DNA from 2 places in the Agromyces sp. NPDC058104 genome. Region 2 is predicted to be linked to the other one. Evidence: predicted binding sites of a transcription regulator. Region 2 holds the regulator's gene; the other holds the start of a gene.
The links. The regulator HrcA, encoded in region 2, represses chaperone genes, less so after heat shock. The targets are predictions, from matches to a motif close to TTNGCACTCGNNNNNNNCGAGTGCNAA.
Positions count from the first base shown of each region.

Region 1: the regulator HrcA is predicted to act here: its motif matches at 1,539-1,565, upstream of ACFVTH_RS00660 (Hsp20/alpha crystallin family protein).

Region 1 is NZ_JBHVTD010000001.1:144,644-148,037, reverse strand. It holds gene ACFVTH_RS00670 (CPBP family intramembrane glutamic endopeptidase) at 1-396, opposite strand, end outside; gene ACFVTH_RS00665 (CPBP family intramembrane glutamic endopeptidase) at 484-1,422, opposite strand; gene ACFVTH_RS00660 (Hsp20/alpha crystallin family protein) at 1,636-2,061, shown strand; gene ACFVTH_RS00655 (hypothetical protein) at 2,285-2,419, shown strand; gene ACFVTH_RS00650 (hypothetical protein) at 2,434-2,835, shown strand; gene ACFVTH_RS00645 (hypothetical protein) at 3,079-3,394, opposite strand, start outside.
Region 2 is NZ_JBHVTD010000003.1:120,379-123,772, reverse strand. It holds gene ACFVTH_RS14350 (16S rRNA (uracil(1498)-N(3))-methyltransferase) at 1-296, opposite strand, end outside; gene dnaJ (molecular chaperone DnaJ) at 310-1,407, opposite strand; gene hrcA (heat-inducible transcriptional repressor HrcA) at 1,459-2,481, opposite strand; gene ACFVTH_RS14335 (DUF4870 domain-containing protein) at 2,662-3,078, shown strand; gene ACFVTH_RS14330 (DUF4870 domain-containing protein) at 3,190-3,394, shown strand, end outside.

The DNA of each region.
Region 1 (3,394 bases), on a different contig from region 2:
CGCCCCGGCGGGCGGGTCGACGAGCCGGTAGTTGCCGGTCGCCCAGAGGAACAGGATCGGGACGGAGATCATCAGCACCCCGATCGGGATGCCGAGCAGGAGCAGGAGCACACCGCGTCCGGGGCGGCGGAAGCCGAGGGTCTTCACGTGGCGACGCTCGTAGAGCACGACCCAGAGGATCAGGAGGATCGCGGGGATCAGGTTCGCGGGGATCTCGAGCCACTGCGCCTCGGGCGAGCCGGGCTCCGGGTGCAGGGTGAGCTCGAACACGCCCATGAGGCCGAACTGCACGACGAAGACGAGCCCGATGAAGACGAGGGGGTAGGACAGCCACCAGCGGGTGACCCGCTTGCCGGTCGCGGCATCCTGCACGTAGGGGGTGTTGCGGATCGTCACGGGCGGACCTCCTGGTCGAGACGGACGGTGCGGTGGAACTGCGGCGTCGCGGGACCCCGGAGCCGGGGTCGGGGTGATCGAGTCGGTTCAGGCGAGTTCGGCGGCAGGCGCCGCTTCGGGGAGGCTCGCGTCACGGCGGGCGTCCCAGCGGCGGAACACGACGAACGCGACGGCTGCGGCGATGAGCAGCACGATCACGGCGGGCACGCTCGCCTCGGTGCCGAAGTCGCCTCCGGTGAGCCAGTCCGGCGCATCGGCGACGGGCTGCAGGTACACCGCCGAGGTCGACAGCGGCGGCAGGCCGCTCACGGGGATGCCGTACAGGTTGCCCATCGCGAAGTTCCAGCCGGCGTGCACGCCGATCGCGATCCAGAGCGCGCCCTGGCGCAGCACGACGAACGAGGCGAAGAGCGCGAAGAGGAAGATCATCGCGAAGGGCAGCGGGTGCACGAGTACGCCGTGGATGAGCGTGAACAGCAGCGCGGGCAGCAGCACCGCCAGCCAGCCCGGGAATTTCAGGCCGCCGTTCTGGAGCAGGAATCCTCGGGTCAGCAGCTCCTCGGTGCCGCCCTGCACGACGAAGGTGAGGGCGAGCAGCACGAGGAGGGGGAGGGCGTTCCAGCCCGAGGACGCGCCGGCCGGAGCGCCGACCGACTCGTAGGCGCCGATCGCCCAGAGGAAGAGGGCCGGGATCGACAGGAGGACGACACCGGTGACGAATCCGACGACGAGGGTCAGGATGCCGCGCCCGGGCCGCCGGAATCCGAGCGTCTTCACCCTTCGGCGTTCGAACAGCACCACCCAGAGCACGAGGGCGAGGCCCGCGGCGGCGAAGGAGATCATGTCCTGCAGCTGCGCCTCGGGCGAGCCGTGCTCGACGGGCCAGGCGGAGGCGAAGACCGCCAGGACGCCCGCCTGCACGCCGATGATCAGGACAAGGAACACCAGGAGGTAGGCGAGCCACCACGGGGTCACCCGGCGGCCGGTCGCCCCGTCCTGGACGAACGGCGTGCTTCGTACTGACATCGAGCTCCCCCAAGCGGTCGACGAACATCCAGCTCCCACGCTATCGGGGCGGTGCGCGTCTCGGCGGCCGAACACGCGGCCTGGCGTTGCGAGAGATGCGGCGCTGCCCGCGGAATCTGGCACTCGCTGACCTAGAGTGCTAATATTGTCGCCGCGATGAGCGAACATCGCTCATCCTCATCGGTCAATGGTGAACCGGAAGGAGACGAAACCATGGCCATGTTCTGGGACCCGTTTCGCGATATCGACCGACTCGCAGAGTCCATGCTTGACGCGAGTCAGGGGCCGCGGGTCATGCCGATCGATCTGTACCGTGATGGCGACCACTATGTGCTCGCAGCCGACCTGCCCGGGATCGACCCGGGATCGGTGGACGTCGATGTCGATGGTCAACTGCTGACGCTTCGGGCCGAGCGAACGCTGCGTTCAAGCGAAGACACCAAGTGGCTGGTCCGCGAGCGACCGAGCGGGGCGTTCCTGCGTCGGATCACGCTCGGCGCCGGCCTCGACACGGCGGGCATCAGCGCGCACTACGACAATGGCGTGCTGAGTGTGATCATCCCGGTCAGCGAGCAGGCGAAGCCGCGCAAGATCGCGATCACCTCGACGGCTGGCACTCAGCAGGTGGCCGCGAGCTAGCGGCAGCGGCGGCGAGGAGTCCGCTCCTCGCCGCCCGCCGCGCTCATCCGGGGCGGACCATCGTTCGCGAGGGGGTGCCCCCTGCCCGCGACCGGTGGCGCGGCAACGCTGAGGCAGACGCAGTGATGGAGGAGACATGACAGACATCGCAGCCACCCGCTCCGCTCGAACCCCTGCGGGGCCCGGCGAAGGCTCCGTTCGGTCCCACCTCAGGAAGGTGACGATGATCGCCGCCGATCCCCTCACCCGCGGCGCCACGGTGATCGAAGGAGAGGGGATGGACCTTGAGGCGGCGACGGCCGCGGCGAGGACGAAGGTCCCGCCCGGCTGGCGTGCCGTGAGCGTTCGCGGGCACTGACCGAGAGGGAGGCCATGGAGACCGCAGCATCGGCGTGGCGCCGCTACGACTACGCCGTCTTTCCGATCTTTCACGAGCGCTTCGAAGAACGCTGGGGCGAGGGAACCGCGCCGTTCCTCGATCCGAGTGTCTATGACGAGAACCAACCGCGCCCCCGCGCGCAGTGGGTGAACGTCGACACCGGGGCCGCCGTCGCCGTGGTCCCCGTCTGGGAGGACGACCCGGCGGCTCGCTCGTTCGCCGTGTTCTATCTCCCGCCGCACGGCGGAATCTGGGTCCTTCGGCCACAAGGTCTCGCCGGCTACATGGAGGCGCTTCCGTCGGGGGCCCCACCCGATGACCACGCCGTGGCCCTGCGCAACGACTCCTTCAAGAAGGCAGTCGCGCACGCCGAGGAGTTCATCTACGGACGGTGATACCGATGTGGGAACGGTCTTCTACGGCGATCCTCAGACCCCGATCGGTACCGAGGATCGCGCGTGCACCCTGAACTGAGATGCGGCTGGAAGATCTCCTGCGAGCTCGGGATGTCGTGGTGCCGATTACGAAACCGTCCAGCTGCCACGCGCCCTGTCGAATTCTCACCCGCCGCACATGGAGGCCCGGAATCATCGAGATTCCGGGCCTTCGGCGTTCCCAGAGGGTGAAGCCGGCGGGCGTCAGGACGGCTGGATGCCGGTGGCGGCGCCCGTCTCGTGCTGTCGGCGTTCGCGTTCCACCAGGGCGATCAAGCCGGCCAGGTCGGAGGCGAGTACTTCGTCCAGTCCGGCCAGACTCGACGCCAGCTCCTCCGCCCGTGGCCCGTCGATCCGGGCATGCAGTTCCAGCCGGCTGCCCGTGCCATCGGGGTGCGACTCGTGGCGCACCGTCAGGGTGCCGCCATCCAGGAAGACGGTGTCCTGAAAAGCGAGTCCGGGCACGATGTCGCTGACCGTCATCGGAGTCTCCTCGCCGTCGCGGGTCTTCATCACGCCG
Region 2 (3,394 bases):
TGGACGGCCAGCTCGTCGCGGTCGCCCTTCGCGAGCGCCTGCACGAGCGTGATCGTGATCTCGGGGCGTTCCTCGACGAGCACCTCCTCGGCGAGGAGGGTGAGCTCGCGCGACTCGGTCGCGACGACCTGCCCCCGCACCACGGCCCCGCGGCCGTCGCCGATGGAGATGCGCTCACCCGGTCGTACGCGGGCGACCGTGACGGCGTGGCGCGCCTCGTCGCCCGTGAGCCGGAGCTCGGCGCCGGGCACGAGCCCCCCGAGGTCGAGGGTCTCGTCGAGGTAGAGGCTGCTCATCGTACGGCCCTCGTCAGCCGAGGAAGCGGTCGCGCAGGCGGGCGAAGAGCCCCTGCTGGAAGTGGGTGAGCTCGGGCGAGGGCGACTTCTTTGATGCGGCGAACTGCGAGATGAGGTCGCGCTCCTTCGACGAGAGCTTCGTCGGCGTCACGACCTGGACCCCGATCTTCAGGTCGCCGCGACCGTTGCCGCGGAGGCGCGACACGCCGCGGTCGCGCACGGTGACGACCTCGCCGCTCTGGACGCCGGCCTTCAGCTCGACCTCGACGTCGCCGTCGAGCGCGTGGATCGTGGCATTCGTGCCGAGGATCGCATCGGTCATGGCGACCTCGAGGGTCGCGAGCAGGTCGTCGCCGTTGCGGCTGAACACGTCGTGGTTCTTGACCTTGATCTCGAGGTAGAGGTCGCCGTTGGGACCGCCGGCGGGGCCGGCCTCGCCCGAGCCCGGCATCTGCAGGCGCACGCCCGTGTCGACGCCCGCGGGGATGTCGACGGGGACGGTGCGACGGGCGCGCACGCGACCCTGGCCCTGGCAGGTGACGCACGGCGTCGCGATGATGGTGCCGTAGCCGCGGCAGGTGCCGCACGGGCTCGAGGTCATCACGTTGCCGAGGAGCGAACGCACCTGGCGCTGGATCTGACCCGTGCCGCGGCAGATGTCGCACGTGACGGGCGAGGTGCCCGGCTGGCAGCACGAGCCCTGGCAGGTCTCGCAGCGCACGGCCGTGTCGACCTCGATGTCGCGATGCGTGCCGAAGATCACCTCGTCGAGGCCGACCTCGACGCGGATGAGGGCGTCCTGGCCGCGCTCGCGCCGCGACCGCGGCCCCCGGCTCTGCTGGCCCGCGCCGAAGAAGGTCTCGAAGATGTCGCCGAAGCCGCCGAAGCCCTGGCCGCCGAAGCCGCCCTGGTCGCCGAGGTCGTACTGCTGGCGCTGCTTCGGGTCGGAGAGCACGTCGTACGCGTGCGTCACCTCCTTGAACCGCTCGGACGCCTCGGCACCGGGGTTCACGTCGGGGTGGAGTTCGCGAGCCAGTCGGCGGTACGCCTTCTTGATCTCGTCGGGCGTCGCTTCGCGCGAGACGCCGAGGACCTCGTAGTGGTCGGCCACGGAGGGCTTGTCCTTTCGATTGCGGATGCCGGTCTTGCGACGGGCGGAAGGTCAGCTCTCGCCGAGCGTGCGGGAGAGGTAGCGGGCGACCGCGCGGACGGCGGCCATGCTGTTGGAGTAGTCCATGCGGGTGGGGCCGACGACGCCGAGTCGCGAGATGTCGCGGCCCGGGATCTCGAAGGCGCTCGAGACGATCGAGGTCTCGCCGAGCCCGAACGAGGCGTTCTCGCGACCGATGCGCACCGCGACGGCGTGCTCGTCGCCCGACATCTCGCCGAAGAGCTTGAGGAGCACCACCTGCTCCTCGATCGCCTCGATCACGCCGAGGATCGAGCCCGCGAAGTCCTGCTCGGTGCGCACGAGGTTGGCGGCCCCGGCCACGACGAGCCGGTCGCTGCGCTGCACTCGCGCCTGTTCGGCGAGGGTCGCCGCGAGGGTGTGCAGCACCGCTGCGTGGCGCGGGTCGACGGCGTCGATCTCGCCGGAGAGGAGCGCCGTCGCATCCGCCATGGTGGTGCCCGCGACCAGCTCGTTCAAGCGCAGCCGCAGCTCGGCGAGCGTCGACTCCTCGACGGGCTGCTCGAGCTCGGCGAGCCGCTGCTCGACCTGGCCCGAGTCGGCGATGAGGATGCAGAGCACCCGGTTCGGCGAGAGCGAGACGAGCTCGACGTGGCGGACTCGCGCACTCGCGAAGCTCGGGTACTGCACGACCGCGAGCTGCTTCGTGAGCTGCGAGATGAGGCGCACGGTGCGGGCGAGGAGCTCGTCGAGGTCGCTCGACTCGCCGAGGAATGTCTCGATGGCCTGCCGCTGCGCCGAGCTCAGCGGGCGCACCTCGGTGAGCTGGTCGACGAAGACGCGGTACCCCTTGTCGGTCGGGATGCGACCGGAGGAGGTGTGCGGCGCGGCGATCAGCTCCTCCTCTTCGAGGAGGGCCATGTCGTTGCGGATCGTGGCCGCGGAGACGCCGAACGCGTGACGCTCGACGATGGTCTTCGAGCCGACGGGCTCGCGCGACGCGACGTAGTCCTGCACGATCGCCCGAAGGACCGCGAGACTGCGTTCTGAGGCCATGCCCCGCTCCCTCCGACGACTTAGCACTCGATCTGTCTGACTGCTAATCATATCGCGACATCCGGCGACGACGCCGTTGCCCGCGGCGGTTCGCAGCGCTACCGTATGGATGTCCCGCGAGTCCCCGGGGCCGCGACCCCCTCCCGCACCCGAGTACACCCGAAGCCCGAAAGGCGTGCAATGACCGAGCCCAACCCCCCGCAGCCCGACCCCGCCGGCCAGCCCCAGCCCGCCGCAGCCGGCCCGCTCACGCGCGAGCAGGACCTGCAGTGGGCCTCCTTCGCCCACCTCGGCGGCATCCTCGGGTTCCTGCCCTCGCTGATCATCTGGCTCGTCTTCAAGGACCGCGGCCAGTTCACGAACGTCGAGGCGAAGGAGGCGCTGAACTTCCAGATCACCGCAGCGATCGCGTACGTCGCCATCCTGATCGTGAACTCCGTGCTCTCCGCCGTCACCTTCGGCTTCTGGGCGCTGATCGGGTGGATCCTGCCGCTCGCCCTCTGGGTCGTCGTCATCGTCTTCTCGATCCAGGGCTTCCTCAAGGCGAAGGACGGCAACCACTACCGCTACCCCTTCGCCATCCGGCTCATCAAGTAGCAGCCACCTTTCGAGCGCGCCGCCGGGGCTCTTCCCGCGGCGCGCTCTGCTGTGCCAGCATGACGGTTGACGAAGTCTCGCCTTCGGGCGACCCGAGCAAGGAGAAACCCCATGTCCGACGCCACCCCGCCTCCCCCGCCGGCGAACCCCTACGGCCAGAGCCAGCAGCTGAGCCCGTCAGATGAGAAGCTCTGGGCGACGCTCATCCACATCGGCGGCATCTTCTTCAGCTTCGTGCCCGCCCTCATCGGCTACCTCATCCTGAAGGACAAGGGGCCCTTCGTGCGCGCGCACACCGCGACCGCGCTGAACTTCC